3 regions of the Aquitalea sp. ASV15 genome follow, and region 2 is predicted to be linked to each of the others. Evidence: predicted binding sites of a transcription regulator. Region 2 holds the regulator's gene; each other region holds the start of a gene.
The links. Region 2 encodes FNR, which switches genes on or off when oxygen is low (the NO sensors DNR and NnrR bind a similar motif). Its sites were predicted from a motif close to TTGATNNNNATCAA; they were not measured.
Positions count from the first base shown of each region.

Region 1: JHD64_RS10765 (DUF3149 domain-containing protein) is a predicted target of FNR. The motif match lies at 2,080-2,093, and genes of this name have one in related genera.
Region 3: JHD64_RS06525 (peptidase U32 family protein) is a predicted target of FNR. The motif match lies at 4,616-4,629, and genes of this name have one in related genera.

Region 1 covers NZ_JAELTZ010000019.1:73,933-84,492, reverse strand. The annotation lists gene arcD (arginine-ornithine antiporter) at 57-1,496, opposite strand; gene JHD64_RS10765 (DUF3149 domain-containing protein) at 1,863-2,000, opposite strand; gene JHD64_RS10760 (CDP-6-deoxy-delta-3,4-glucoseen reductase) at 2,239-3,267, opposite strand; gene JHD64_RS10755 (NAD(P)H-binding protein) at 3,306-4,223, shown strand; gene trmB (tRNA (guanosine(46)-N7)-methyltransferase TrmB) at 4,260-4,940, shown strand; gene JHD64_RS10745 (glutathione peroxidase) at 4,954-5,448, opposite strand; gene JHD64_RS10740 (DUF1841 family protein) at 5,507-5,986, shown strand; gene JHD64_RS10735 (D-2-hydroxyacid dehydrogenase) at 6,251-7,204, opposite strand; gene JHD64_RS10730 (DUF2189 domain-containing protein) at 7,215-7,997, opposite strand; gene JHD64_RS10725 (FKBP-type peptidyl-prolyl cis-trans isomerase) at 8,160-8,486, shown strand; gene JHD64_RS10720 (DedA family protein) at 8,534-9,163, opposite strand; gene alr (alanine racemase) at 9,280-10,350, shown strand; gene glmM (phosphoglucosamine mutase) at 10,429-10,560, opposite strand, start outside.
Region 2 covers NZ_JAELTZ010000016.1:21,626-32,185, reverse strand. The annotation lists gene JHD64_RS09220 (RNA methyltransferase) at 1-446, shown strand, start outside; gene JHD64_RS09215 (DUF1853 family protein) at 424-1,359, shown strand; gene JHD64_RS09210 (flavodoxin family protein) at 1,356-1,814, shown strand; gene fnr (fumarate/nitrate reduction transcriptional regulator Fnr) at 1,948-2,694, opposite strand; gene hemN (oxygen-independent coproporphyrinogen III oxidase) at 2,807-4,213, shown strand; gene JHD64_RS09195 (Rrf2 family transcriptional regulator) at 4,337-4,807, opposite strand; gene hmpA (NO-inducible flavohemoprotein) at 4,897-6,120, opposite strand; gene JHD64_RS09185 (methyl-accepting chemotaxis protein) at 6,385-8,340, shown strand; gene JHD64_RS09180 (hypothetical protein) at 8,341-8,619, opposite strand; gene betA (choline dehydrogenase) at 8,899-10,560, opposite strand, start outside.
Region 3 covers NZ_JAELTZ010000010.1:99,942-110,501, forward strand. The annotation lists gene JHD64_RS06505 (LuxR family transcriptional regulator) at 1-112, opposite strand, end outside; gene JHD64_RS06510 (LysR family transcriptional regulator) at 1,099-2,064, shown strand; gene JHD64_RS06515 (SCP2 domain-containing protein) at 2,133-2,567, opposite strand; gene JHD64_RS06520 (U32 family peptidase) at 2,554-3,483, opposite strand; gene JHD64_RS06525 (peptidase U32 family protein) at 3,539-4,555, opposite strand; gene JHD64_RS06530 (COG3014 family protein) at 4,833-6,251, shown strand; gene JHD64_RS06535 (DUF1425 domain-containing protein) at 6,264-6,647, shown strand; gene lpoB (penicillin-binding protein activator LpoB) at 6,669-7,271, shown strand; gene JHD64_RS06545 (penicillin-binding protein activator LpoB) at 7,237-8,115, shown strand; gene JHD64_RS06550 (SirB2 family protein) at 8,172-8,555, opposite strand; gene recC (exodeoxyribonuclease V subunit gamma) at 8,649-10,560, shown strand, end outside.

The sequences.
Region 1 (10,560 bases), on a different contig from region 2:
GTGGTAGGGGAGTCGGGGAGCGCCTGGCAGGCGCTCCTCAGTAAACAGTTGTTGTCTTAGAGGGTGAGCTGACCGGTGATCAGTTCGTAGGCGGCAATGGCGCCCAGTACCACGATGATGGCGGCCAGTACGGCTTCGGCGCCCTTGAACGGTTTTTCACCATGTTCTTTCTTGGCCCACAGGTAGAACAGCAGGCCCGGGGCGTACAGCACCATCGACAGGAACAGATACTTCACACCAGCGGCATAGATCAGCCATACACCGTACACACTGGCAATACCGGCAATACTCAGGTCACGACCCTTGCCTTCACCAGCCTGGTAGCCTTCGCCACGCTGAGCCACCATGAAGGAGTACACGGCACACAGCAGGTAAGGAATCAGGATCATCGAGGTGGCCAGCGACAGCAGTGCCAGATAACCGGCCGAGCTGAACAGGGTGATGACCAGGAACAGCTGGATCAGGCCGTTGGTCAGCCACAGCGAGGCAGCAGGCGAACCATTGGCATTGGTGGTGCCGAAAATGCGCGGCATCACGCCATCTTTACCAGCCAGGTAGGGTGCTTCAGCGGCCAGCAGCGTCCAGGCCAGCAGTGCGCCACCGACAGAGATCACCAGACCCGCGTTCATGATGTTGGCACCCCAGGGGCCAATGGCCTTTTCCAGCACGTAGGCGGTGGACGGGTTCTTCAGCGCAGCCAGTTCCGGCTGGGTCATCACACCCAGTGCCAGTACCGATACCGCCACCAGCAGGGCAATGGTCAGCAGGAAACCCACCACGGTAGCCTTGCCCACATCGCTCATTTTTTCAGCACGGCCCGAGAACATCGAGGCACCTTCGATACCGATGAACACCCACACGGTCACCAGCATGGTGCTCTTCACCTGATCGACGATGGAGCCCAGTTTCGGATTACCCCAGAAGTCCAGATTGAAGGTGTCGATCTTGAAGGCAAACACCACCAGCACGATGAACAGCGCCAGCGGTACCAGCTTGGCAATGGTGGTGATGGTGTTGATGAATGCCGCACCATGCACGCCGCGCAATACCAGGAAATGCAGGCCCCACAACAGGACAGAGGCACAGATGATGGCGGTTGGCGTGTTGCCATCGCCAAAAGCGTGGAACCAGAAACCCAGTGCCGAGAACATCACCACAAAGTAGGACACATTGCCGATCCAGGCCGAAATCCAGTAACCCCAGGCCGAGTTGAAGCCCATGTAGTCACCGAAACCGGCGCGGGCATAACCATAAACCCCGCCTTCTACCTCCGGTTTGCGGTTGGCCAGCATCTGGAAGGCAAATGCCAGTGTCAGCATGCCCAGAAAGGTGATGGCCCAACCAATGATGATGGCGCCTGCTCCTGCGCCTGCCGCCATGTTCTGCGGTAGCGAGAAGATGCCGCCGCCTATCATGGAACCCACTACCAGTGCGGTGAGCGCACCCAGTTTGAGTTTGGGTGCTCCGCCACCTTGTACTTCCGTTTCAGTGGACATTTTCGTTCTCCGTGAAATACATTAACCTGAAATCAATCCATATATTATTAATTTCTTATTCGTTGATGTAATGATAGTGACGAGACCGATCCGATTCCAGAAACGTCAAACACATGTTTGATCAGGATCAAATGGGCAAAGCAGGCAAATCCTTGCTGGAAGTAGGGGTAACGAGGAGGTTATAGGTGGAAGCGGGAGGAGATCCCAATAGAACTTTTTAATTCGACACGGACAATAATTCAAAAAAACTAAGTTAAACAATTCTTACAAGTACGCGCAGACAAAAAAAATGGATACGGCCCACCACCGTATCCACCAACACACACATCAAGAGGAAATCTAGACGCCCATCACAATCAGGCCCGCTCAGTCATTCGGGCCGGCGTTTTTCACTTTGCGGCTGATAACGAAGATCACCCCACACACCACCACCGTGGCAAACACAATGGTTGCCAATCCCAGTACGCCGACATCGTCGGATAGAAGTTGTCCCAGCAGTTCCATCTTCCACTCCTCTAACTGGCGGTATGCCGCCTTGATTGATTAGTCGATAGTCATAATAGCCATACTCTAAACAGGGATGTTGATGCAGGTCAAAAATACGCCTGCCGGGCTGATTGCTGGCCATAAATGTGGCAAATGTGATGATGACAGGCAAAATGCTGCCATCAGCACAGTAGGCGATGACCAAAGAAAAACCCCTGCATGCAGGGGTTTTGTGTTGTTGCGATTGCCGGCTTGCCTACTTGCCGCCAGCCATGTCCTTGGACAGGAAGAAGGCATCCGAGAAGAACTCGTCTTCCGGCAGCTGGCGCTCCTGGATGAAGCTGCGATGCGCCGATTCCACCATCACCGGTGCGCCGCAGGCATAGACTTGGTAGCCGGAGAGATCGTCAAAGTCGTCCAGCACCGCCTGGTGTACAAAGCCGGTACGGCCTTGCCATGCATCTTCGGGCAGCGCTTCGGACAACACCGGAATCACCGTGATGTTGGCATGCTGGGCCTGCCAGCTGGCAGCCAGCTCGGCCATGTACAGATCGGCCTTGGTGCGCGCGCCCCAGTACAACACCATCTGGCGCTGGATACCATGGTGAATGGCGTGTTCGATAATGCCCTTGACCGGTGCAAAGCCGGTGCCGCTGGCGACGAAAATAATCGGCTTGTCGGAATCTTCGCGCAGGAAGAAGGAACCCAGCGGGCCCTTGAAGCGCATGATCTCGCGCTCTTTCATCTGGCTGAAAACGTATTCCGAGAAACTGCCGCCCGGCTGATGGCGGATGTGCAATTCCAGAAAGGCATCGTCATGCGGGGCATTGGCAATGGAGAAACTGCGTTTCTTGCCATCCTTCATCAGGATGTCGATGTACTGGCCGGCACGGAATTGCAGGCGCTCCGATACCGGCAGCTTGAGCTTGAGCACGGCCACATCATGCATTTTCACCATGCTTTCCACGCGGCAGGGCAAGGTCTTGATCTGGATATCACCGGCACCGGCCACCTCACGCGCCTCGATGGTGATGTCGCCTTGCGGACGGGCACAGCAGAACAGGGTCATGCCCTGTACGCGTTCGCTTTCCGGCAGGGCTTTTTCCTGGTAGCCATCCTGGCTGACTTCACCCTCCACTACCTTGCCCTTGCAGGCGCCACAGGCACCGTCACGGCAGCCATAAGGCAGGCCGACATTCTGGCGCAAAGCCGCTTCCAGAATGGTTTCATGCGCTTCAACACTGAACGTATGCCCACTCGGGAGCACTTTGACCTGGGAACTCATTGGGTACCTTTATTCCAAATCTGGGTAATATGCTGCCTATGCGTACTTTATTGATTGCAGGTCTGGGCGATGTCGCCCGCCGCGCGCTGCCGGAACTGGTCCGGCACTGGCGCGTTTTCGCCATTGCCCACCATGCGGCTGCAGCCGAGGCGGCGCGCCAGGGCGGCGCCCACCCCATCATGGCCAATCTGGACTGCCAGGAGAGCCTGCGCAGAATAGCCGGGCTGGCCGATGAGGTATGGATTACCGCACCGCCTCCCGCCAGCGGCCTGCGCGACAATCGCACGCGCAAGTTGTTGTACGCACTGGCAAAAGCCGACAGGATACCACAGCGTATTAGCTATATCAGCACTACTGGCGTGTATGGAAATGGGGATGGTGCCTGGCTGGACGAGTGCTCGCCGCTGCAGCCACAGACCGAACGTGCCCAGCGTCGGGCCGATGCCGAAGCTGTACTGCGGGCCTTTGCCCGCCGCCATGCTTGCCAGCTGAACATCCTGCGCGCGCCCGGCATTTACGCGCTGGAGCGCCTGCCGCTGACCCGTCTGTTACAAGGCACGCCATTGATCCTGCCGACGGAAGACAGCTATAGCAATCACATTCATGCCGATGATCTGGCACGCTTGTGCATCGCCAGCCTGCAGCAGCAGCGTGGCGGCATCCGCGTGTTCAATGCCTGTGATGACGAACCGCTGACCATCACCGACTGGTATGCCATGCTGGCCGAGGCACTGGCCCTGCCCATGCCCCCCCAACTGAGCCGTGCCGCAGTCCGCCAGCAGGTCAGCCCGGCCTTGTGGTCGTATATGGCGGAATCGCGGCGCATCCGCAATGCCCGCCTGGCGGAGCTGGGCGTGGTACTGCGCTATCCCACGGCGCGCCAATTTGTCGCGCAACTGGCGGCAAATCCCGCCTGGCAAGCCGTGGCACTCGCTAAGGGCGGCAAGATTCGGTAACATGCGCGTCTTCCCGCAATTATCTGTTTGAATCACATGGAAAATCCGGCATTCGGGCGCGCCATCAGAAGCTTTGTGCTGCGTCAGGGACATCTCTCGGCAGGCCAGCAACGCGCCATGGACGAAGGCATGCCCAAATGGGGCATCGAATATCAGGCAGCCCCCATCGATCTGCAGCAGGCTTTTGGCCGCCAGGCTCCCAAGATTCTGGAAATCGGCTTTGGCATGGGCGGTGCTACCGCTGAAATTGCCGCGGCCAATCCCGAGCGCGACTATCTGGGCGTGGAAGTGCATTCGCCGGGCGTGGGTAATCTGTGCAAGCTGATTGCCGAAAAGGAACTGAGCAATCTGCGCATCATCCGTCACGATGCGGTGGAAGTGCTGGACAACATGCTGGCCGATGGCAGCCTGGACGGGGTCCATATTTTCTTTCCCGACCCGTGGCACAAGAAGCGCCACAACAAGCGCCGGCTGATCCAGGCGCCACTGGTGGAAAAACTGGTGAAAAAGCTGAAACCGGGCGGCTATCTGCATGCCGCCACCGACTGGGAAGACTACGCCATCCAGATCATGGAAGTGTTCAGCGCCAATGCCGATCTGGCCAATACCGCTGACGGCTATGCGCCGCGCCCGGACTATCGCCCGCTCACCAAGTTCGAAGCCCGCGGCATCAAGCTGGGGCACGGCGTGTGGGACATCATCTTCACTCGCCAGTAAGCCATGGCGGGCATCAGCCGCTGGCTGCTGCCCGTTTCAGCAAGTTCTCGATATCCTCCCGCAGTTCATGCGGCTCCACCGCCGGCTCGTAGCGCTTCACCACCCTGCCCTGCGCATCCACCAGAAACTTGGTGAAGTTCCACTTCACCGGATGCGGATGCGGCGTGTCCGCCTGGGTCAGCCAGCGCCACAGCGGCGCAGCCTGGGCGCCATTGACCTCGACCTTGGCCAATACCGGAAAACCCAGTGCAAAACGGCTGCTGCAAAATGCGGCAATCTCCTGATCGCTACCCGGTTCCTGCCCGCCAAACTGGTTGCAGGGAAAGGCCAGGATGCGCAATCCGGCTGCGGCCAGCTGTTCATGCAGCTGCTGCAGACCGGCATATTGCCGGGTATAGCCACACTCGCTGGCGGTATTCACCAGCAAAACCACCTGGCCCTGCAGGCTGGACAGGGGGTATTGACCGCCGGTGTGAGTCAGGGCCGAGAATGCGTAAAGCGTGGTCATGGCTGTCTCCCTTCCGTATAATCCTGACTTATCCGAGAAACGTACTCAGGTATTGCACATGCTGTTCTCACCCAGCCGCCAGGATGCCCGCGGCTTCTTCTTCGACACCTGGAAAAAGCACCAGAATGGCACGACATTGACCGATCTGGAAAAGATCGTGCTTTCCATTCTTATAGACCACCCTGAGTACCACTCCATCCTGAATCATCCGGAAAAATACCTGGAACAGGAATGGACACCGGAAATGGGCGAGACCAACCCTTTCCTGCATCTTGGCCTGCATGTGGCCATCGAGGAACAACGCTCGATTGACCAGCCCTTCGGCATCCGCTCATTGTATGCACAGCTGGCCCTGCGCCATGGTGACGAACATCGTGCCCAGCACGAGATGATGGAATGCCTGGGGGAGATGATCTGGCATGCACAGCGCTACGGTGGCGGCCCGGATGTAAACCGCTATATTTCCTGTGTGCGGGGCAAGCTGGGCATGGGCGAGGAAGAACACCCGCGCATCAATCCCAACGATATTCCGGACTGACCCCCCCCTCTCCTTGCCCGCTTGCGCCTGCCACAGGCAAAAAAAGCGCCGTGGAAGACAGAGCAACCACGGCGGATCAAGCGGGGCAGCCTGGGCCCGTTGCCGGGCCCAGACAAATTAATACTATGCCTTAATTCAATCATTAACAATATTTAAAATCATGACAAATAAATGACCGATACGATCCGACATTGCTCTTTAAATATTTTTACTGATTAAACAATATTTTACAAACTCAAGCCCGTACTACTATCCGCCAGCCACTCAGACCAGCCGGTTTTCAGCCTTGCCCGCCACATAGGCAGTGATATTGTCGACCAGCTGCTGCGCCAGGCGCTGCATGGCCTGCTGGCTGGCCCAGCCGATATGCGGGGTGACAATGAGATGCGGCAGGCGTGCCTTGAGCAGCGGATTACCCTGTGTCGGCGGTTCGCTGCTCAACACGTCAAAGCCGGCCCCTCCCAGCTGACCATATTTCAGGGCAGCAAGCAGCGCCTCTTCATCCACCAAACCGCCACGCGCGGTATTGATCAGGATGGCCCCCGGCTTCATCGCCATCAATTCGTCCTGGGCAATCATGTTACGGGTGTCATCATTGAGCGGACAGTGCAGGGACAGCACGTCGGATGTTGCCAGCAAGTCGGCAAAGCTGACATAGCCATCACGCACCACGCTCGCCCCTTTGCGCTCACCAAACTGCACCCGCATGCCAAAGGCGCGTGCACGCTCGGCCAGCGCCTGACCAATGCCACCAGCGCCGAAAATGCCCAGTGTGGCCCCCTTGAGGTCACGAATGGGCGCACCAAAATGGCAGAACTGCTTGGCCTGCTGCCACACCCCGGCAGCCACATCGCGCTGATAGGCCGGCAGGTTTTTCACCAGCGCCAGCATCAGCGTGAAGGCATGTTCGGCTACGGTTTCGTCACCGTAATGGCGGATGTTGGCCACCGCGATACCCTGCTCGCGGCAGGTGGCAAGGTCGATATGGTTGTAACCAGTGGCTGCCACAGCCAGCATTTTCACCCCCGGCAACTGCAGCAGGGTTTCGCGACTGAACGGCACCTTGTTGGTGATGACGATATCGGCATTTCCCACATGCTGGACAATCTGCTCCGGCGTGGTGGCGGAAATTTCGCGATAGGCATGGGCAAAAGGAAAAGCGGGAACCGGGACAGGCAGGCTGTCCCGGTCGAGGAATACGATGGAAGGTTGGCTCATCAGTCTGGCGTCAGCTTTCGTAGGAAATCATGGCGCGGTAAGCATGCCAGCTGGCCAGCCCCAGTACGGGCATGATGACGATCAGGCCAATGAAATAGGTAGCAAAGCCCACCGCAGTAAGAGCCACAATCATAACGGCCCATACCGTCATCGTCAGCAGATTCTTGTACACCGCCTGCAGGCTGTTGACCATGGCCGTCACGGTGTCGACTTCCTTGTCGAGCAGCATGGGGATGGCCACCACGCTGAGCGCGAACACCGTCGCGGCAAACAGGAAACCGACGCCAAAATAGGCCAGCAGGAAGGTCATGTTTTCCGGCAGCAGGGCATTGGCCAGCAGCTCGTCCAGGCTAGGCAGGGCTGCCGTGTCATAGAACAAGGCAAACAGCAGCAAGGAGATGCGGAACCAGCCAAACACCAGCACCGCCAGCAGCGCGGCAAACAGGGTGAAGCCGGGCAGGTTTGCCTTCCAGGCGGTCATGCTGTGCCACAGGCTGACGCGCTGCGGCGCCCGTACGGCCTCGTGCTGGCGCGCCAGATCAACCAGGCCGATGGCGAGGAAAGGACCGCCGAGCAGGAACAGCGTGCTGAGCGTGAGCACAAACTGCGGCGCGCTATCGAAATAACTGATCAGCAGATAGCCCATCAGCACAAAGGCAGCGCCGTAAAACATGGCATCGGCAGGGGCTTTGCGCAGGTCGTTCAGGCCTTGGCGCAGCCAGAACAGTGGTTGGGTAACGGATACATGGTGAACAACCGGGTGTTCCCGGGATGTGCCGTGGGTAATGTCCATGACGAATCCCCTTCTGGTGGTGGGTGGGTAAACCAGATAGTTAATTTCTTTATAAGCCATTGATTGTGAAATACAAAGACAATATGACCATGCGGCAACCATGCAGGCTGGCGAATGGTACAATTCCGCCCTGCTTGAACCAGAAACAAGGACTACGACAAGATGAGCGCATTGATCATTGAAGATCTGACCGTCGGCGAAGGTGCCGAAGCCGTTGCCGGCGAAGAAGTTACCGTGCACTACACCGGCTGGCTGACCAATGGCAGCAAGTTCGACTCCAGCAAGGATCGTTATCAGCCCTTCAGCTTCCCGCTGGGTGCCGGCCATGTGATCAAGGGCTGGGATCAGGGCGTTGTCGGCATGAAGGTGGGTGGCAAGCGCAAGCTGACCATTCCGCCGGAACTGGGCTATGGCGCTCGCGGCGCGGGTGGGGTGATTCCGCCGAATGCCACCCTGGTCTTCGAAGTGGAGTTGCTGCAGGTGGGTTGATTCCCGCCCGAAAAAAAAGCCACCGGCAGGTGGCTTTTTTCATGCAGTCATTTTTTCAGCTCGGAAGTGGCACAGCACTTTTTGCGGCGGCACAGATAGACGATGAGCAGCACCGTCAGCAGCAGACCGACTGCCGAGAGAATGCCGACCTGGCCGCGATGCACCATGTGCATCAGCCATTCGCGCTGGGTGGCGCCGTAATGGCCGAGATAGACCCATACCGGCACCGAAATCAGCGCGGCAAAGCCGTCCATCAACAGAAAGCGCCAGTACGGCACACGCCGGGTCATGCCGGCCGTGATGAAGATGGGCGAACGCAGACCGGGCAGAAAGCGGGCAACAAACAACACCCAGGTGCCATACTTTTCAAACTTCTCCTGCACCGCTTCGAAACGCTCCGGCGTCAGGATGCGCGCAATCGGCCGGAAACGCTGCACCTTGTGCCCATAAAAGCGACCGGCAGCAAACATGATGCCATCGCCCGCCAGCACACCAGCCATGCCCACCAGGAACATGATGTCAACATCGGCATAACCCAGACCGGAGATGATGCCACCGGCGACCAGGGTGATGTCCTCGGGAATCGGAATGCCGAACCCACACACCAGCAATACGGTAAAGACAGCCACATAACCGTAACCGGTAAAGAAATCGAGAAGTATCTGCAGTATGTCCATAGTGCTCCGCCGACCGGCGCGGTCTTGTCCTGACACAAGATTTGGCCGCGGGCTGATTGTCCGAGTGCATGATCGGGCGCTTATAATAGCACACCTCGACCTTATCCTTTCTTGACATGACACGCCCTATACGGGTGGAAATCAATCATTCCGCCCTGCGCCATAATTATTCACAATCCCGCAAACAAACCTCAGGCCGCCGTGCCCTGGCCGTGATCAAGGCTGATGCCTATGGCCATGGCAGTCTGGGCTGTGCCCAGGCGCTGGCTGACATGGCCGACGGCTTTGCCTTGCTCAACATCGAAGAGGCCATCGCCCTGCGCGAGGCGGGAATCCAGCAAGACATGGTCCTGCTGGAGGGGCCTTTTGACCGGGCGGAAGTCGAAGCCATGGCCGCTTATCGCATTGGTGGTGCCATTCACTCCCCTCACCAGATTGCCTGGCTGCAGGAAGGTTCCCTGCCAGCGCCTGTTGAGGTCTGGCTCAAGGTAAACAGCGGCATGAACCGGCTGGGCTTTCGTCCGGAGCAAGTCGCCGCCACGTTGGCCAGTCTGCAATCCCTGCCCCAGGTCCGCACCAGCACCATCATGACCCACTTTGCCACCGCCGATGATGCCCGTGGCGTAGCCGCGCAATGGCAAGCCTTTGCCCCAGTGGCACAAGCCAGTGGTCTCGCGGTCAGCGCCGCCAACTCGGCTGCAGTATTCCGCCATCCTCACACCCATGGCGATGTGGTACGACCGGGCATCACCCTCTATGGCTGCTCGCCGTTTGCCGAATGTCTCGGTGCTGCGCTGGGTCTGCAAACCACCATGACACTGAGTGCCGACCTCATCGCCATCCAGCAGCTGCAAGCTGGCGACACCGTGGGCTACGGTTTGAATTTCCGGGCGGAACAAGCCATGCGCATCGGCATCGTCGCCTGTGGTTATGCCGATGGCTACCCACGCATCGCCCCCAGCGGTACGCCGGTGCAGGTGGCTGGCCAGCGCAGCACCACGGTGGGCCGGGTATCCATGGACATGCTGGCCATCGATCTCAGCCACCTCCCCGCTGCCGATATCGGCAGCCGGGTGGAGCTGTGGGGGCCACATGTGGCGATTGAAGAAGTGGCTGCAGCAGCCGGCACCATCGGCTATGAGCTGATGTGTGCCATTGCCCCGCGCGTGCCACGCCGGTTGATCTGAACGGACGGGACGGATCGCTGCTGCCCATAAAAAAAGCCGCTGCATCGGGCAGCGGCTTTTTCTGGTACTCGGACGGAATCAGGCCACGCGCTCGATGGTGGCAGCAATTTCTCTGGCCCACTTTTCCGACAGGGCACGATCACTGGCTTCCACCATGACACGCACCACCGGCTCGGTGCCGGAAGGACGCAATACCACACGGCCCACACC
Region 2 (10,560 bases):
AACTGGTAGCCCGCGCCCGTGATGGCGAGCAGGTGGCGCTGGTATTCGGCAATGAAACCTTCGGCCTGTCCATCGAGGAAGTGGAGCAGTGCAACCGCCTGGTCACCATCCCCGGCAATCCGGATTACTTCTCGCTCAACCTGGCGATGGCGGTACAGGTGATGACCTACGAGCTGTTCAGCCATACCGGTGTTGACGTGGAATACCTGCGCCCGGAAAGCGAAACCGCCAGCCTGGGCGAGGTGGAAGGCTTCTGCCAGCATCTGGACCAGACCATGGAAGCCATCGGCTATTACCGCCGCCGCAACAGCGAACGGCTGATGCGCCGCATGCGCGCCCTGTTCAACCGGTCCGGCATGCTGCGCGATGAAGTCGACATCCTGCGTGGCCTGATGAAACAGATCCAGCGCGTGGCAGATGGCCATGAGCACGACGGCACGGCCTGAACGCAGCTTTCATCTGCCTTACACGCAGCCGGCGCTGCGTGATCTGGCTTTCCTGCTCACCTCGCCTGCGCCCTGGGAGAGTGGCAGCAATCTGTCACCCGCGCAGTTGCTGGGGGAGCAGGGAGAGGATCTGCTGCAAGCCTTGCAGCAGGATCCAGGCCCGCTTGAGCACTGGCTGGCGCAACAGCCATGCCAGCGGCTTGGCCATTATGCCGAGCGCCTGCTGGCTTTCTGGTTCCGGCTGGCGCCGCATATCGAACTGGTGGCGGCCAATGTGCCGGTGCGCGATGCCGCAGGCCGCACCATCGGCGAATTCGATTTTCTGATCCGGCTGCATGGCGTGCCGCTACATGTGGAAACCGCCAGCAAATTCTATCTGCAACTGGGGCATGGCGCGGACACGCTGGTCGGCCCCAGCCTGCGCGATGCCTGGGTGCTCAAGGCCGCCAAACTGCAGGAACAACTGCAACTGGCCAGCCACCCTGCCGCCGCCCGTGTCCTGCCGCCGGGCTTTGCCGGCTGTGCCAGCGCGGCACGCCTGGCCGGCTGGTTCTTCTACGCCGACCGGCCGGCCATCCCGGCCGCACCGCTGAGCGCAGATCAGCTGCAAGGCTGGCTCAGCCCGCTGCAGCAGCCCTGGCCAAGCACAAGCGCAGGATCGCGCTGGGTGTGGCTGTCACGGCTGGGTTGGCTGGCTCCGGCGCGGCTGGCGGAGGAGGGGGTGCGCGAGCAGGACAGCCTGCGCCAGGAACTGCTGCAGGCTGCGGTGCCGCAGCTGGTGGCCGAATTGCTGCCGGTGGGGGATGGCTGCTGGGAGGAAGTGGCGCGCGGCTTTGTGGTGCCGCCGGGCTGGCCGCAGCAGCAGCGGCTGCAGGATTTGCTGGCCAGCATAGACCGGACTCTCCACCGATGAAGCAACTGCTGATTGTGTATGCCAGCCAGACCGGCCACACCCTGCAACTGGTCGACGCCTTGTGTCAGCCCTTGTTGCCGCTGTGCGCGGAACTGCACATCCACCGCCTGCCCGCGGCTGAGGCCGGGCTGGATGACTTGCTGGCTGCAGATGCCATCGTGCTGGCTACGCCGGAGAACTTCGGTTATATGGCGGGGAACGTGAAGGATTTTTTTGATCGCACCTATTACCCGGCGCAGGGAAAGACCGAGGGGCTGCCCTATCTGATGCTGGTGTCGGCCGGCAATGACGGACTGGGCGCGCTACAGGCCATGCGGCGCATTGCCTGTGGCTATGGCTGGAAGGAGGTACTGCCGCCCTTGCTGGCGCAGGGTGAGGTTTTGCCGCAACACCGGGAGCGCGCCATGGAGTTGGGCGAGCTGCTGGCTGCAGGCATGCTGGTGGGGCGCTGGTAGGGCTGGGCGGGCGGCTAGGTCGCCCGGACTAGGTCTTCAGACGAATTGTCGGCCACGCCAGTACTGCGCACTATGCAAAAACACCGCAGGCTGCTGGCAAGCAGGGCTGCGGTGTGCCGGATGAGCGCTAGCGTCAGACGCCGTTGGCGTGGGTGCAGCCGGCGATCAGGTCCTTGAGGGCATCGGCCTTGATCAGCTGGATGTGCTTGTGATCGACACTCAGCCAGCCTTGCTGCTGGAACTTGGACAGCGTACGGCTGACGGTTTCCAGTTTCAGGCCGAGGAAACTGCCGATTTCCTCGCGGCTCATGCGCAGGATGAAATCATTGGCGGCAAAACCGCGGGTGGACAGGCGCTGCGACAGGTTCAGCAAGAAGGCGGCCAGGCGTTCTTCCGCCTTCATGTTGCCCAGCAGCAGCATGACGTTCTGGTCGCGCACGATTTCGCGGCTCATCAGCCGGAAAAAGTGGTGCTGCAGGCTGGGAATGTCGCGCCCCAGGCTTTCCATGCGGTTGAAGGGCAGTTCGCAGACTTCGCTGTCTTCCAGTGCAATGGCATCGCAGCCATGCACATTGGAAGAAATGCCATCCAGGCCCATCAGCTCGCCGGACATCAGAAAGCCGGTGACCTGCTCGCGACCGTCCTGGCTGGCGACGCTGGTTTTGAAGAAACCGGTACGCACCGCGAACAGGGACTTGAAGCCCTCGCCGCTGCGGAACAGGTATTCGCCGCGCTTGAGGCGGCGGCTCTGACGGATCACGGCGTCCAGCTGCGTCATTTCGTCGCGGTTCAGTCCGATGGGCAGACAGAGTTCGCGCAGGCTGCAGTTGGAGCAGGACACCTTCAGTGCGTGAATAGTGTGTTGGTTTTGGTCAGACATCGAGTGTTTTGTACAACCCTGTAAAGAAGCTTGACCCTTGTCAAAGCGGAATTCACACGTTTTCCGCAAATTTACCAGTCCACCTGACGTTTGACTATCAATACCCGACGACATGCACACCACCCATCCGTTTTCGCCCACCCACTGTGAGTTCGACCGAGCATTGATCGAACGTCTTGATGGCTCTGGCCCAAGATACACTTCTTACCCGACTGCCGACCGTTTTACCCCGGCCTTTGGGGAGAAAGACTATAAACACTGGCTGAAGCAACGCCACCTGGGCATGCATCAGAACGCAATATCATTGTACGTTCATATACCGTTCTGCAACACGGTATGTTACTACTGCGGCTGCAACAAGATCATTACCAAAGACAAAAGCCGCGCCGATCGCTATCTCGACTACCTGGAAAAAGAAATCAAGCTGGTGGCCGCCACACTGGGCTGCCGCGAAAAGCTGATCCAGCTGCATTTCGGTGGCGGTACCCCCACTTTCCTGTCCGATGAACAGCTGGACCGGCTGATGGGCATGCTGCGTACTCACTTCGATTTTTTGCCGGAGGGAGAATATTCCATTGAGATTGATCCGCGCAAGGTGGGGCGCGAGACCGTGCACCATCTGGCGCGTCTGGGCTTTAACCGCATGAGCGTGGGCATCCAGGATTTCGACCCGCAGGTGCAACAGGCGGTAAACCGCGTGCAGAGCGAGGCCGAGACGCTGGAAGTGATCGATGCCGCCCGCGAGGCCGGTTTCAAGTCGGTCAGTGTGGACCTGATCTACGGCCTGCCGCTGCAGACGCGGGAATCGCTGAAAGCCACGCTGGACAAGGTGATTGCCATTGGCCCGGACCGGCTGGCGCTGTACAACTATGCCCACCTGCCCACGGTGTTCATGCCGCAGCGGCGCATCAACGAGGCAGACCTGCCGGCGGCCAGCACCAAGCTGGACATCCTGCAGGACGCGGTAAAAAGCCTGGCGGATGCCGGCTATGTCTTCATCGGCATGGACCACTTTGCCAAGCCGGAAGATGACCTGGCCATCGCCCTGCGCCAGGCACGCCTGCAGCGCAATTTCCAGGGTTATTCCACCCATGCCGACTGCGACATGATCGGCCTTGGCGTGTCGTCCATCGGCAAGGTCGGCCCCTGTTACAGCCAGAATGAAAAAGACCTGGACAGCTATTACGCTGCACTGGACGAGGGACGTCTGCCGGTGATGCGTGGCATGGTGCTGGATCAGGATGACATCCTGCGCCGTGGCATCATCCAGGCGCTGATGTGTCGCTTCTCCTTGTCGGTGGAGGCCGTCGAGCAGGTGCACGGCATCAATTTCGCCGAATACTTTGCTGCCGAACTGCCGGCCATCCGCGAATATCACAAGCTGGGTCTGCTGACTTTTGACGGCGATTTCCTGATGGTCGAACCGAAAGGGCGCTTCCTGATTCGCAATATCGCCATGCTGTTTGACCGCCACCTGCGCGAGCGGGAAACCAAGGCACGCTATTCCAAGACCATCTGACCCCACGCTGATTGCTGTTTTTCCAAGGGGAAACCCTGAAAAAAAGCCTGAAAAAAAGCCCGCTGACCGCGGGCTTTTTGTTTGAAAAGTGATGGTTTTTTACAACAAATCACGCTGTCCGGCTCAGTCTGCCGCCGGGCTTTCCGGCGAGACGGGCTGATTTTGCTGGCGGTGCAGCCGAATAATCGCCTCTCCGGTGGGGCTGGCGACGATATCGCGCAGGGAATAACCATCCAGCACCGTGAAAAAGGCTTGCAGGCCGACGTCCAGCGCCGACTTGAGACGGCAATCCTGGCGCAAGGCGCAAGGGGGCGTGGCGCAGTCGATCAGCGCGGCATTGCCCTCCAGGGTGCGGATGATGCCGCCCAGCCGGTAATGCTCGGGCGGCTGCGCCAGCGCCAGCCCGCCACCCTTGCCACGGCTGTTGTTCAGCCAGCCTTGCTGTCCCATGAAATGCACCACCTTGACCAGATGGTTGCGCGATACGGCAAAGCGCTCGGCGATTTCGCTGATGGTGACGGCCTGTTCGCGATCGCGGTGGGTCAGATACATCAGCACGCGCAATGCCAGATCGGTGAAACGGTTCAGTTGCATGGGCAAAAAGGGTAAGGGCGGTGCCGCGCAGGATACTCCGCACGGCCCACCCTCACAATGCGCTGGGACAAAGCTGCTGCAAGGGGCAATCAGTCGCTGGCCATGGCATTGGAGCCGAATACTTCCATGTGGATGCGCGCGGCCTCGACCCCGGCCCCCCGCAACTGGCGCTGCTGCTGCTGCATGAAGCCTACCGGGCCGCACAGGTAGTAGTCGGCATCCGCCAGCAGGGCATGCTCGCGGATGGCCGCGGCATCGATGCGGCCGGCGCGCTGGTAGTCCTGGCCCAGCCGGTCCATGTCTTGCGGGCATTCATAAAACACCGTGCTGTTCAGCTGCGGGTGTTGCGCCGCCAGCTGGCCGACTTCCTGTTTCATGGCATGGACCCGGCCATGGCGGGCAGCGTGCAGGTAGCGGATAGGCCGCTGGCTGCCGCTGGCCAGCAGATGCTTGAGCATGGACAGCAGCGGGGTCTGGCCGACGCCGGCGCTGATCAGCACCACCGGAGTGTCCCGCTCCTGATGCAGCACGAAATCACCAAATGGCGGCGATACCTGCAGGATGTCGTTCTCTTGCAATGCCGTGTGTAATTGACCTGACACCTTGCCGGCCGGTGCCTCATCCCGCTCGTCCTCACGCTTCACCGAAATGCGCAGCCAGTCCTGGCCCGGTGCATCGGACAGGCTGTACTGGCGCGGTTGACTCAGGCCCCATTCCGGAATGAAGCGCTGTACCGACACATACTGGCCGGGCTGGAAGGCGGGCAGGGCGCCACCATCGGCCGCTTGCAGATAGAAGGAGGTGATTTCGCTGCTCTCCGGCTGTTTTTTCACCACCTTGAACGGTCGCCAGCCGCTCCAGCCACCAGGCTGGGTGGCGGCACGCTGGTACAGGCTGTTTTCCAGATTGATCAGCAGGTCGGCCAGTTGCTGATAGGCGGCGGCCCAGGCTTCCAGCAGGCTGTCCGGCGCGGCCTCTTCGCCCAGCACCTCGCGGATGGAGGCCAGCAGATGCTTGCCGACAATCGGGTAATGCTCGGCGCGTATGCCCAGGCTGGTGTGCTTGTGGGCTACCCGCTCCAGTACCGGCAACAGCACTTCCGGTGCATCGATGTGCTCGGCATAGGCGGCTACCGCCATGGCCAGGGCCTGCTGTTGCTGGCCGGCATGCTGGTGGCCCTGATTGAAGATGTTTTTCAGCTCCGGGTTGTGCTGGAACATGCGTTGGTAAAAATGGCTGGTCAGCAGCACGCCATGCTGCTTCAGGATGGGGGCAGTGGCTTTGACTTGCTGGCGGGTGGCGCTGTCTAACATGAGGGTTCCTTATGATGTAGAAAAAATGCATCTTTTCTGGCGAACTGCATGGTGCCGGACAGATTGTGTGGTGCTTAAAGATGTAAAAATAATACATCTTTAAGGGTGTGTTGTCATCAGCGCGCTGAAAAGTATGAGGTGGTGAATAATTTTGCTGAAAACCACGGCAGGATGCGGTGTGGCGAGATTTTACGCCTATAAATGAAGGACTTGCCCACCCTACAAAAGATACAGGGCAAGGCCAATATTCCAGAGGAGTTGTCCATGTTCCGTCTTGTCGCGCGCTGGATGCAGCGCTTGAGTTACCCCACGCGCTTTGCGGTGATAGGGGCTGTTTTTGCCATCGCACTGTTTTATCTCACTTATGGTCTGTATCGCAGCAACCAGGACAATGTCGATTTCTCCAGCAAGGAAGTGGTCGGCGTGCAGTATCTGCAGCCGGCGATGAGCTTGTTGCTGGCCTTGGAGCAGGAACAGGCGCAGCGGGCCGCCGCCGACAAGGGCGCTGTGTCGTCCGCGCTGGAGGCGCAATGGAGCACGCTGCAGCAGACGCATCAGGCGCTCAATGGCCAGCTGGGGCTGGACAAGGGCTGGACTGCGCTGGACGGCGCGTGGCAAAAGCTGAAAGGCACACCGGGGCTGGCGAACTACCAGGCCGTGGCAGACAGCTTGCTGGATCTGATCGGCCTGGCCAGCGATCAGTCCAACCTGACGCTGGACCCGGACATCGATACTTTTTATCTGATGGATGCCGTGACCGTGCAGTGGCCCAACTGGCTGAATCGCAGCACCCAGGCCAATGCCCTGTTGCTGCAGGCCAAGGGGCAGCCACTGGTCGGCACCGCGCGTGATCAGGCGGTTGGCCTGGCACCACTGATCAGTGACAGCCTGCAAAACCTGCAACATGACCTGGCCAAGGCGGTGGCCTATAACGCCACGGTCAAGGCCAGCCTTGCCGGCAGCGACGAGAAGCTGGCGGCGCAGTCTGCCGTGAATGCCGCTGCACTGGACAAGGCGATTGCCGGACAGGCCGTGGCAGGCAGTGGCTTGCCGGCCGCCACGCTGGATGTGGCCACGCATTTCCAGCAGGCCACCCTGCAGCAATTGGGCAGCCTGCTGGAGGCGCGCATCGCCCGCATCCAGTGGCAGCGCGATGTCTATCTGGCTTGCGCCGCCTTTGCCTTCCTGTTGTCTACTTATCTGTTCATTGCCCTGTATCTGTCGATTACCGCCCAGCTGGGAGGGGAGCCGTTTTATGTGCAGAGCGTGGTGGAACAGATTGCCACTGGCCGGCTGGATACGCGTATCGATCTGCAAGACAAGGACGAAGCCAGCCTGCTGGCGGCCATCCGCCAGATGCGCAACCAGTTGCGCGAAACCGTGCAGCAACTGGTGGAAACATCACGCCAACTGGATGGCGCGGCCCACGATGTGGCGGATGGCGCCAGCCAGGTGGCCAGGAGCAGTGACCGCCAATCCGAGGCAGCCTCCAGCATGGCAGCGGCGGTGGAGGAGCTGAGCACCAGCCTGGCGGTGAGCGCCGAGCGTTCGGTCGAAGCGCATGAGCTGTCGTGTAGCGCGGTGGAGCAGTCTGGCACCGGTGCCGCGGTCATCCAGGGGGCGGGGCGTAGCATGGACAGCATCGTGCGCGAAATCTCCACCGTGTCGGACACCATCCAGGTGCTGAGCAAGCAGTCCGAATCCATCGTCGGCATTGTCGATGTGATTCGCGATGTGGCCGACCAGACCAATCTGCTGGCACTCAATGCCGCCATCGAGGCCGCGCGTGCCGGTGAGCAGGGCCGTGGTTTTGCCGTGGTGGCCGATGAGGTACGCAAGCTGGCCGAGCGCACTGCGCAGTCCACCACGGAAATTGGCGGCATCGTGCAGCAGATCCAGGGCACGGCACGTCATGCTGCCGGCAATATGACCGTGGGCATGCAAACCGTGCAAAGCGGCCAGCAACATGCCAGCGATGCTGGCGCGGCCATCATCACCATCCAGCAGCAGATCGACCAGCTGCAGCTGGTGGTGGCGGATATCCAGAACTCCCTGAGCGAGCAGAGCCATACCAGCCAGGTGCTGGCTAAAAATGTGGAACAGGTGGCGCAGATGTCGGAAGAGAACAGCCGGGCAATGAAGGTGACTGCGGAGACGGTGGATCAGTTGAAAAACCTGTCGGAAGACCTCAGCGTGCTGGCCGGGCGTTTTACCGTGTGATCAGAAGCCGGGGTAACAAGGCAAAGGCCGCTGGGAAGCGGCCTTTGTCATGGTGGGGTGGCAGGAAAAACTGCCCGGTGTGTCGTCCTCGCTGCGGGACTCGACAGCCAGGGTTGCCGGGGATGGGTCGAGCCAGTCCAGCTCATCCAGCTCGGCCAGCATGGCCAGCATGGCCTGACGGGCGTTCTGGCGTTGGCCGGAGCGGCTGCTGCGGTGGGCGCCGCCCTTTTTCAGCAAGGGCGAGCAGGCGTAGGGATTACGCGGTTTCAGGGTGTGCATTTTCAATCTCCATGAAGACGGCTGCAATGCAGCCGCTAAACCCCTTCTCGCTTTCATTTAAGAAAGCGAGGCCCCCTTACAGGGTAAGGGCGGGGGGATAGGGAATAGATGGAAAGGCTGCGGAATCAGTCACTTCATCGAAAGGCCCGGCTTTGCCGGGTCCGGTGAAATCGTACCAAATTACTTTGTCAGCAGCCTGAACAGCTGCCATGCAGCCGCTGTCTGGCATTGTAGAAAGTGCGGCGGCGCAGTCAAGCGCCGCCTTGGCTTTTCACCACATCAATGTGCGGCAGGCACGCTGGCCGTCGGCCAGGGAAAGTCCGCCGTGCCCATCAGCCGTACCGGCTGCGTGCCTGCGGTGAAATAGGAGGCTTGCGAGCGTGGCAATGGCGTGCGGCCGCGAATGGCATCGGCCAGCTTTTCCGCCATCATGATCACCGGCGCATTAAGGTTGCCGGTGGTGACGCGCGGCATGATGGAGGCATCCACCACGCGCAAGCCCTCCACGCCGTGTACCAGTCCGTCCTTGTCCACTACTGCCATGTCGTCGTAGCCCATCTTGCAGGTACAGGACGGGTGTAGCGCGGTTTCGGCATGTTCGCGCACGAAGGCGTCGATTTCGGCATCGCTCTGAATCTTCATCCCCGGCTTGATTTCCTCGCCACGGAATTCGTCAAACGCCTGCTGGGCGATGATTTCCCGCGTCAGCCGCACCCCTGCGCGGAACTCCTGCCAGTCCACCGCATGCGCCATGTAATTGAACTGCAGCAAGGGTTTGACGCGCGGGTCGCGGCTGGCCAGCCGCACAAAACCGGTGCTGGGCGAGCGCATGGAGCCGACGTGGCACTGGAAGCCGTGTGCCTTTACCGGATTGCTGCCGTCGTAATTCATGGCCAGCGGGATAAAGTGGTATTGCAGATTGGGCCAGGCAAATTCGCTGCTGCTGCGGATGAAACCACCGGCTTCAAAGTGGTTGGTGGCGCCCAGGCCGGTGCCGTTGAGATACCACTCCACGCCGATGGGCGGCTTGTTCCACCACTGCAGCGCCGGGTAGATGGAAACCGGTTTGGTGCAATGGTATTGCAGATACATTTCCAGATGGTCTTGCAGGTTCTCGCCCACACCGGGCAGGTGTACCACGCTGCTGATGCCGTGTTGTTTGAGCTGGTCGGCATGGCCCACGCCGGAGCGTTGCAATAGCTGCGGGCTGGCAATGGCACCGTTGCAGACAATCACCTCGCGCCGCGCCTCGGCCTGTTGCAGGCTGCCGCCTTGCAGATAGCTCACCCCCACGGCGCGGTTGCCGGCAAAGCGGATCTGGTCGGCCAAGGCGCGGGTTTTCACCGTCAGGTTGGCGCGGCTGCGCGCCTGGTCCAGATAGGCCAGCGAGGTACTGCAACGGCGGCCGGATGGTGTGGTGGTGCGGTCCATCGGCCCGAAGCCTTCCTGGCGGTAGCCATTGAGGTCGTCGGTGCGCGGGTAACCGGCCTGCTCGCCGGCAGCGATAAAGGCATGGTAGAGCGGGTTGTTGTCTGGCCGTGGGGTGGTGACATGCAGCGGGCCGTCGCCGCCGTGGAAGTCATTGGCGCCCTTGTCGTAGCTTTCCGCCTTGCGGAAATAGGGCAGGCAGTCCAGATAACTCCAGTTTTCCAGCCCGCTGTTTTCCGCCCAGCCGTCAAAGTCCAGCGCATTGCCGCGGATATACACCATGCCGTTGATCAAGGACGAACCACCCAGCCCCATGCCCCGGCCCTGGGTCATGATGCGGTTGCCCATGTGGGGTTCCGGCAGCGTGGTATAGGCCCAGTTATAGGTGGTGCCTTGCAGCGGGTAGGCCAGCGCCGCCGGCATCTGGGTGCGCCAGTCCAGCCGCCAGTCCGGGCCACCGGCTTCCAGCAGCAGCACGCTGACATCGGCATCTTCGGTGAGGCGGGCAGCCAG
Region 3 (10,560 bases), on a different contig from region 2:
CGTTTTCGGTCTCGATCTGGCCGACGGTATGAATCCAGTCCAGCAGGGTCTTCTGGCTGGCCGGGGACAGGTTGCCCGGTATGGGTTGAGCAAAGGGAAGCTTGCTGTGCATGATGACGTGACCTTCATTGTCGGGTGGCCAAGACGGTGGTCCGCTTGCAATGTTCCAGCGTTCATCATGAAGGCGTGGCAATTTGAGCGCCGGACTCCACTAGCGATGCTTGCTGGCTGGTCTGGAGTTTATTAAGCAGCCACCAGGCGAAACCAGTAGGTAAAGGCCCAAGTAGAGCGATCGCTATGCTGAATAAGTAATTTCTCTATGTTCAGTAAGACTGTGCGGAATTTTCCGGGGTGGCGGGATGCTTTTTCCTGAGTGTTCTGCCCATGTCATGGCCAAAACAGCTGCCGGCTTGTGGCCGGTTTGTGTTTGATGCTCAGGCGTTTTGTCTGCGGCGGGGCAAGGGCAGGCAGGGTGGGCATATGGCACAAATGCCGGGTATGCCGTGCGCCATGATGGCCGTGGTGGTAGCGGGATCAAGGTTCTGCCGTTGGCTGGCGGCCTGCCTTGGACAGGCTCTTGTGGTGATGTCGTTTGATGTTGCACAGAGTTGGCTTGCCGGCGGTGCTGCAGAATGATGGCGATCCCTTTCCGGGGGGATCTGATGCAGTCTTGGACGATAGCGGCTTTGTTTAAGCTCGAACTATCTTTTGTTGCGGTCTTGAACAATATTGATTGTTAAGCGTATGCCGACCGTCAGCAGCGGGCTTGTGCCCTGGCTGCTGACAGCATGCAGCCGGATGGCGGTGTGTCGTGATTGATATTAAATGCCAATGTCAAGGTGTTGGCAGTGTTTTAAAATCAGAGCGAATTTGGCTTGTTTCTGCCAAAGGACTCCAGAAAATTGTGAAATTTGAAACAGATTACTGGCATTTCAGGCCGGAAACGTAAGTCAAACTTCATTATTCACTGGATATGGTGTACGCTTTTTAAAGAAGAACTACTTAATAATGAAGTTGGCAAATCATGCAGCCGGGGCGGGGAATGCCGTGCATCAGTCGGTCGCATGAGTTCAATGCCGCTCAGGGAACGTTTCAGCTATGGATACTTTAAAAGCTTTGATGGTCTTCATGACCACCGCCGAGAATGGCAGTTTCTCGGATGCTGCAAGAAAACTGGGGGTATCGCCGGCGGCTATCAGCCAAAGCATTGCGCGACTGGAGCAGGAGCTGGAGGTTCGCCTGTTTAACCGGACTACCCGCCAGCTGACCCTGACGGAGGATGGACGCCGCTTCTATGCGCAATGCCGCGGGCCGGTGAACAATCTTGATTCGGCCATCAACCAGCTGAAAGCCAGCCGTGATGAACCGGCCGGTCATTTGCGCGTCAGCATGCCCAATTCTTTTGGTCGCCGTTTCATTTTGCCCATCATGGGCGAATTCTGCGAACGCTACCCCAAGATCCGCGTGTTCTTTGGCCTGGACGACCATTTCAGCGACCTGATCGAAGACGGCTACGATGTGGGGGTGCGTATCGGCATGATGCCGGACAGCCGCATGGTGGCGCGTAATCTGGCGCAGATTCCGCAGTACGTGGTGGCTTCTCCCGCTTACTGGGACAAGCATGGCCGCCCGGCGACCACTGAAGAACTGAGCAATCACGATTGCATCAACTTCCAGTTCCCTACCTCGGGCCGCCTGTACAAGTGGGAGTTTGATCGCAAGGGCGAGCGTATTCCGCTGGAAGTGACTGGTACCTATACCCTGAACGAGATGGAAGCGGTATGCGAGCTGGCACGTCTGGGCATGGGCGTGGCGCAGTTGCCGGGGCACGAGGTGGTGCACCTGATCCGCAATGGCGAGCTGGAAGCGGTGTTGACCGATGTGGTGTCGCTGGAGCGCTCCATCTACATCTGCTTCCCGCATCGCGACCATATCGCTCCGCGTACCCGCGTGTTTGTCGATTTCGTGGTGGAAAAACTGGCCGATCACCCGGATGTGATGGCTGATTTGCCTGGCCTGGATTTGTCGGCCAAGCGCAAGGCGGCAGCCCAGCTGGTTGCCTGATTCCGCAGTGCACTACCGTAAAAAGCCCGGCTTGCCGGGCTTTTTGCATGCTGGCTTGGCGCCGTGTTTCACACTGCCATGAAACGCTGCAGCGGGGTGCTGCTCCAGTCCACGCTATCCAGCAGGTTCTTTACGATCAGGCCCAGTTCGGTGTCGCCTTCGATGATCAGCTTGCGATTGAAGAACAGGGTGTCCGGATCTTCCTCGCGCAGCATCATGCGGGCAAAGTCCGCCAGATTGGCCGATAGCCGCAGGTCTGGCGCAGCGCCGACGCTGGCGACCTTGAAGTGTTGCTCGTCAGCGCAAAAGCCCAGCCGCAAGCCGGCATCCTGCACATGCACTTCAAAGCTGTGCCCGGCCAGCAAGCTCATGTCGGCCGGCAGGATGTCGCGCTTCTTCAATTGATTCAGCGTGGTCACCAGCGCCCAGCAGGGCGGGGTGGCTGGCAGCCGGCCCAGCAGGCTGGCCATGGCGGCGGGCAGGGTGAGTTCAGGAATGCGCATGATGGGTTTCTCCAAGGGCGGCAATGCCGGCTTCGCCACGCCAGTAGCCATCCACCAGACGGCTGTCGGCATAGGGTGCCAGGTCGATGTCGGTGTGCAGCGGGCTGTGCAGCGCCTGGATGGCCTGCTGGTAACCGGCAATCACCTGCGCGGTGTGCTGCCACTGTGGGCTGATGCGCAGCGCCTGCACGCCCATGGCCGCAATTGCGGCCAGGTGCGGCAGCAGGGAATGGCAGCCGTCCGACATGGTCTGGATGCCGTTGATGGTGAGGAAGGCCTGCTGCTCGCGGGTATTCAGCCGCAGCCCGTCCGGATGCTCCAGGCAGCGGAACTGGCAATCGTCCTTGGACAGATTGTAGTGGCGTGCGGTAAAGCAGCGGGCGGATAGTGCCAGTGGCAGGCGGCCCCAGGCGAACAGCTCGGTTTCGATAGGCTGCCCGGTGCGGCTGAACTGTTGCAGCACGGCAGCCAGGGTGTCGCGGTCCATTTCCACCGGCGGAATCCAGCGCCGTGCTCCCAGCGATTGCAGCAAGGCCAGGGTGTCGGCGTTGTAGATATTCAGGTGATGGCCGGCGACAAAGGGTCGCCCTTGCTGCTGTGCCAGCCGGGCCGCGCCCAGATCATTGGCCTCCAGCTGCAATTCACCGTTTTCCACCAGCTTGCGCAGGCGGCGCAGGTCGGACTCGCTCTCGATCAGCGCCAGGCTGGACAGCACCACCCGGCGGCCGCTTTCGGCCAGTTCCTTGCCCAGGGCGATCCAGTCCTGGCCGCGCAGCTGCTGGCGGCGCGAGCAGACGGCTTCGCCCAGATAGATGGTTTCCAGCGGCCAGTCGGCGGCTTCACTGTAAAACCGCAGGATATCGTCGCGGGACCAGTAAAACAGTACCGGCCCCAGCGTCAGTTGCAATGTATTCATATCAGCCCTGCTTGTTGGGCCGGCATGGCGTGCGAGCCTGCCGGCACGCTGTCATTCATTTCCATGGCCGGTTATAGGCGCCCAGGGTCTGCTGCTGGCCTTCCGCCAGCTTGGACAGTGCCTGGGTCCAGCCCGGTTTCACCGAAAAGCGCTGCGGCTCGCGTCCGGCCGCATCCAGTGCTTCGCGCAGGGTACGGGTGACTTGCGCCACATAGGCCGGGCTGCGCTGGCGGCCTTCCACCTTGATGGCGGCCACGCCGATATCGATGATTTGCGGCAGCATGGCCATCACGTTCAGGCTGGTGGGTTCTTCCAGCGCGTAATAGGTGTCGCCCTCCACCTCGAAGCGCCCCTTGCACAGGGTGGGGTAGCCGGCTGCTTCGCCCTGCTGGTATTCGTCGATCAGGATGCCATTGAGCCGGGCGCCCAGTGCCTGGCTGCCGTGCTCCCAGCGCACGAACTTGGCCGGCGAGCACACGCCGTGGCTATTGGGCGATTCGCCGGTGGCATAGCTGGACAGCAGGCAGCGGCCCTCCACCATCACGCACAGGCTGCCGAAACCGAACACTTCGATTTCCACCCGGGTGTGATCGATGACCTGCTTCACCTGATCCAGCGTCAGCACCCGTGGCAGCACGGCGCGGCGGATGTCGAACAGCTCTTGCGCCAGATTGATGGCTTCGTAATTGGTGGCCGAGCTTTGCACCGACATGTGCAGGCGCAGCGCGGGGTAGCGGCGGCGGGCATATTCCATCAGGCCGATGTCGGCCAGGATGATGGCGTCCACGCCCAGCTCCGCCCCTTCGTCGATGGCGCGATGCCAGCGGCTGATGTCGCCGCCCTGGGCATAGGTGTTGATGGCCAGCAAGACCTTGCGCTCATGCTGATGGGCATAGCGTATGCCCTCGCGCGCGGTACGGTCGTCAAAGTTCAGCCCGGCAAAGTTGCGGGCATTGGTGTCGTTTTTCAGGCCGAGGTAGACGGTGTCGGCACCGTTGTCCACGGCGGCCTTGAGGGCGGGCAGGCTGCCCGCCGGGCAAACCAGCTCCGGCAGAGGTCGTGTGGCAGGCATGATGGCTTGGTGTCAGCGATTGAAACCGCCAGACAGTAGCAGAGCGATGTGGCGCGGGACTTGTTCTGGGTCAAGCGGCGGGATTGCTGTGCGTGGAAGCTGATTGCCCGTCACCCGGGGGAGCCGAAAGGGATGGCACCACCCCATCTGCCATGCATCCGACATGTTTTTTGACATGACAATTCATAATGCATACAATCTCGCTGAATTTTCAATCTGTTTACATAAATAATTTTATTTTTAAAATTCAATTATTTAATTGATAAAAATATATTTTATGAAAAAAATTATGAAAAATTCATCGAAGGTAAGCTGGGTAAAAATCCTGCCGCTGGCCGGTGTGGTGATGTCGCTGACCGCCTGTGGATCGATGCGTCACTACCAGGCGGAAATGCAGGGCTCCTTGCAAGCAACCAAGCAGGGCAATCTGGATGAGGCGGTGGCAAACCTGGAGAAAAACAATACAGGTAGCGACAAGGATCTGCTCTATTTCCTGGAAAAGGGTCAGCTGCTGCGTCTCAAGGGCGACCTCGCTGAAAGTGTCAATACATGGCTGAAAGCCGATGAAAAAGTCCGCCAATGGGAGGATGAATCCAAGCTGACGGTTGGCAAGGCGCTGGAGGCGGCAGGCAGCGTGGTCGTCAATGACAAGGTACGCCGCTATGATGGCCAGGATTATGAAAAAGTAATGCTCAGCACCTTGTTGACGATGAATCATATGCTGAGTGGAAATGTCTCCGGTGCGCGTACCGAAATCAAGAAAACCTATGAACGTGAGTCCTTGATCGCCAGCCTGCACGAGAAGGAGTACGACAAGGTCGAGGAAGAAGCCAAGAGCCACAATGTGGAGACGACCTTCAAGAACCTGCGCGGCTATCCCGTTGAGACCCTGGATGACCCTGAAGTCTTGTCCTTGAAAAATGGCTATCAAAGCGCTTTCAGCCATTATCTGGCCGGCTTTGTCTTCGAATCCTTACATGAGCCTTCCCTGGCATCTGCCGGCTACCGCAAGGCAATTGAATTGCGCCCGAACCAGCCTTTGCTGGAGCAAGGCTTGAAAGGATTGCAAGGGCGCCTGGCACGTAAAGTCAAGGACACCGATGTACTGTTGGTGGTGGAAAGCGGCTTCATGCCTGCGCGCAGTTCCAAGACGATACCGCTGCCCTTTATCTGGAAAAACAAACCGGTCATCACCCAGATTGCCTTTCCGGTGATTCAGCCAAGCCATGACTTCCGGCCAAGCAATATCCAGATTGGCAACAAATCGGTAGAGCTGTCGCCCATCAGCAATCTGGATGCCATGGCCCGCAGGGCGCTGCGTGATGAAATGCCGGGCATTATTGTGCGCAGCAGTATCCGTGCGGCTGCCAAGGGTGCGATGCAACAGGAAATGGGCGAAAAAATGGGGGCGCTGGGTAGTTTGGCAGGCATTATTGCGACTGCCGCGACCGAGCAGGCCGATGAACGTATCTGGACCACCTTGCCATCCAGTATTTCCATTGCACGTATCAATCTGAAGCCGGGAGTTCACCAGGCAACGATTTCGACACCACAAGGCCCGCGTACCGTTCAATTGAGCGTGTCTGGGCAGTACGCGATTATTCCCCTGCGCCTGCTCGATCAAAGTGTGATTGTGCCCACGGCAAGAACAACTGAGCAGTTGGCTGCCGCCGATGCTGTTAAATCTGCTAATTAAACTGGAAATTTGATGAAAATGAGAAAAATACTCAGCGGGCTTGCCCTTGTCGCCTTGAGTTGTGCGGCTCAAGCCGATGGCCTGGAAAGCAAGCTTGAAGAGTTGGGCAAAATGGACCACGTCAAGGTGGAAGCGGCGCGCGTGGTGAAGCGTAATGAGCTGATCAATATCCAGGTGGAGCTGGCCAACGATTCGACCCGGCCGCAAGTGGTGTTTTATCGCTTCAAGTGGCTTGATGCCAGCGGCTTCATGGTGGGAGGCGAGGAAACCTGGAAGCAGGTACTGATTTACGGCAAGGCCCGTCAGACAATCCAGACCGTTGCCCCCGTGCCGCAAGCCGTTGATTTCCGCCTGCAATTGCAGAGTCCTGAAAATACCGTCAATCCAAGCAATTAATTTCAATTTTAAGGGTAAAACATGATTTCCATTGGCAAAACCTCCCGCATGGCATTGTGCGTGGCGACGTTTTCGATGCTGGCTGGCTGTGCCCAGACCGGCTCTCCGCTGATTGGTAACGGCAACGTCAGCTATGGCGACAGCAAAGGGGTCGAGCTGGTCAGCAATGAATTCGGCTCCACCGATCTGCAGCGTCTGGCTGAAAACATGACCCGTTCCCTGGTGCAAGTCCCCTCCATTCGTGGCAAGCGTCTGACCTTGGCCGATGTGCAGAACAAGACCAGCGAATACATTGATACCGCTGAAATTACCAAATCCATTCGTGTGCAATTGATGAAGGCCGGTACCGTGCGTTTCGTTGCCGATGTCAGCCATATGGAAGGTCAGACGCAGGAGTTGATGCGCCAGAATCAATCCGGTCTGTACGACAAGAGCAAATCCAAGAAAATTGGCAAGATGGTGGGGGCCGACTTCCGTCTGACCGGCGGAATTTCTTCCATCGTCAAGAAGAATAGCGACATCAAGGATGTGTATTACAAGCTGAGCCTGGAGCTGGTTGACAACGAAACCGGCGAGTTGGTCTGGGCTGATGAGCAGGAAATTCGCAAGACATCTCGCCGTTAAATCATGCCGGGTTACACCCGGCTTTTGTATTTGGACATTTCCAATGTTGAAGCACTTGCTTAAATCGTTTGGCGGCCTGTGTCTGGCCATGCCATTGCTCGTTTATGCCGCCCCACCCAAAATCGCCGTATCCAACCTGGCGTACGAGGAAAAGGTAGAAGAATATTTTCGGGTGGTTGCGGCATCCAGCCAGGACAATTTCAGTGCCAGCAATACCCATGTGCGTGCCAATAGCAGCAATCAGTATCTGGAAGTGGAAGGCACCTCCGTTCGTATCGACCGTGGCGAATTGCGTCGCTTTACTTCCGACATCAAAGGCGAGCTGCTGAAATTGCACAGCGTGCAATTGGTGGAGGCCCAGGGCTATAAGCCGACAAAAAACAATGAAAAACTGTTTGATGTCATTGCCCGTATCAAGCGCGGCGAATTCAAGGGGGCCGACTATGTGCTGTTCGGTACGGTTTCTGCCATCGATGTGCAAGACAATGCGGGCATGATTGCAGGCAGCAGCGCGGCATCGGCGGTGCGCAATATGGAGCTGGTCGCTGATTTCAGCCTGGTCAATACCAGAAACTATGGGGTAAAAGCCGCTTTCAGTGCCAAGGGCGAGGGTTCCGACGTCAAGTTGATCAATGCCGGCAGCATTGCGGTCAAGCACCAGAATGGCAAAATCGTTGCGGAAGTATCCAAGTCGCTGGGGAAGGATGTGGTCAGTCAGCTGACCGAGCAGTTCCGGGGCCTGGGCACGATGGCCGTGGAGAATACCGCGGACATGCGTGAGCAGGCACCGCCTCCAGCCAAGGCGGAGGAAGTCATGATCCTGACTCCTCAGCAGACCAAGTAAACCGTCTCCCTTGACGGTTCCGTTTCAGGCCGGGTGGTGAACCCGGCCTGAAGCATTTAGAAGGGCAGCGCCAGCTTGGTCTTGGCCACCAGCACGATATAGCCCACCACCAGCAGGGCGGCCAGCAGCGCCATACTGCGTATCTGCTTGGTGCGGCCACGCTTGAGGGCGATGGTGCCCAGCAGCACATAGAGCAACAAGCCGCCGATCTTGGCCAGCAGCCATGGGCTTTGCAGCACTGGCCAGCCACCCATCACCACCAGAGTCACCCCCAGCGCCAGCAACAGGGTGTCGATCACATGCGGCAGGATGCGCAGGGGTTTGAGCGCCAGCATGCGCTGCTGATCCGCCAGCATCAGTCCGCCGCGCACGGCAAACAGCAAAATGGTGAGGTAGGCCAGGCCCATGTGGGCATGTTTGATGATCAGATAGGGATACATGCGGATTCCTGATTGTTATGCCTTCGGCATTGCGTGATGGCAGCCAAAGGCTGATGGTACACTGACATCCTTGTTTTTCGCCGTGTTCCCGCCATGCTTTTTCTCTATCAGTCCAATCGTCTGGAGCAATTGGGTCAGCTGTATGCCGCCATGTTGCAGGCACAGCCGCTGTCCGACCCCTTTGCCGCGGAAACCGTCATCGTGCAAAGCCGTGGCATGGGGCGCTGGATGACGCTGGATCTGGCGCAGCAGTGTGGCATTGCCGCCAATATCGACTTTGTGCTGCCGGCGGCCTTTGCCTGGCGGCTGATGCAGCAAGTGATGCCGGAGCTGCCGCGCAAATCCTCGTTTACCCCCGAGGTACTCAGCTGGCGCTTGCTGCAACTGCTGCCCACGCTGGAAGGCGAGGTGTTTGCGCCCTTGCAGCGCTATGCCGCCGGAGGCGAGAGCGCCGCCTTCGAGCTGGCCGGCAAGGTGGCCGACATTTTCGACCAATACCTGGTATTCCGCCCGGACTGGATTCGCGCCTGGGAACGCGGCGAGCGGCTGGATCTCGGCGAGGATGAAGCCTGGCAGGCCGCCTTGTGGCAGCAACTGGCCGCACAGGACCCCAGCCGCCACCGCGTGCGCATGCTGGATGAATTCTTTGCCGAGCTGCGACCGGAGCATCTGCCGGAGCGCATTACCCTGTTTGGCATTGCCAGCCTGGCGCCGATGTATCTGGCGCTGATCAAGCGTCTGGCCGAGCTGACTGATGTCTGCCTGTTCACCCTTAACCCCTGCGAAGCCTACTGGGGCGATATCGTCGATACCCGCCGCAAGCTCAAGCTGCGGGAAAAGGGCGATCTATTCGCCACCGAAGGCCACCCGCTGCTGGCCTCGCTGGGCAAGCAGGGGCGCGATTTTTTCGAACTGATCGCCGCCGATGCCGAGCTGGATGCCCGCCCGCTGTTTGCCGCGGCCAGCGGCGACAGCCTGCTGGCCCGGTTGCAGCGCGATATCCTGCAACTGGACATGCCCGGCCATGATGGCCAGTGGCTGAGCCCGGAGGATAGCTCGATCGAGCTGCATGCCACCCACGGCGCCATGCGCGAACTGGAAGTGCTGAAAGACCGGCTGCTGGCCATGCTGGCGGACGACCCCACGCTCAGTGCGGCCGACATTGCGGTACTGACGCCGGACATCAACAGTTACGCCCCCTATATCGATGCGGTATTCGGCCAGCGCGACGATGCGCCCAATCTGCCCTATGCCATTGCCGACCGCCGCGTGGAGCGCGAAGAACCGCTGCTGGCGGCCATCGGCAATCTGCTGCACTTGCTCGATTCGCGCTTTGCCGCCGACCAGGTCCTGGCCTTGCTCGACAGCCCGGCGCTGTTGCAGCGCTTTGGCCTGAGCGCGGAAGACCTGCCCTTCATCCACGACTGGGTGCGTCAGACCGGCATCCGCTGGGGGCGCGATGCCGCCCACAAGGCGGCACTGGGTTTGCCGGCCGATCCGCTGTTTACCTGGCGCTGGGGGCTGGACCGCTTGCTGCTGGGCAGCATCCTGCCGCCGGCCATGGCCGGCGATGACAGCGGCCTGTTTGCCGGCCTGTTGCCGCAGGCGGGTGCCAGCGGCCAGCTGAGCGAGGCCCTGGCGCGATTTGCCAGCTGTTATGCGCTGCTGGACGAGCTGGCCCGCGACTGGGCCACGCCAGCAACGGCGGCCGGCTGGGCCGAACGGCTGCTGCTGGCCTGCGACCGCCTGTTTGCGGTGGACGAAGAGGGCGAACTGGCGCTGGAAGTGCTGCGCGATGCCCTGCAAGAGCTGGTGGACGATGCCGCCATGGCCGACTTTGCCCAGCCCTTCAGCTTGGCCGTGCTGCGCGACTGGCTGCAGCGCAAGCTCACCGTGGCCTCGCCGCTGGGCTTTCTGTCCGGTGGCATCACCTTCTGCGCCATGGTGCCGATGCGCTCCATTCCCTTTCGCGTGTTGTGCCTGATCGGCATGAACGACGGCGCTT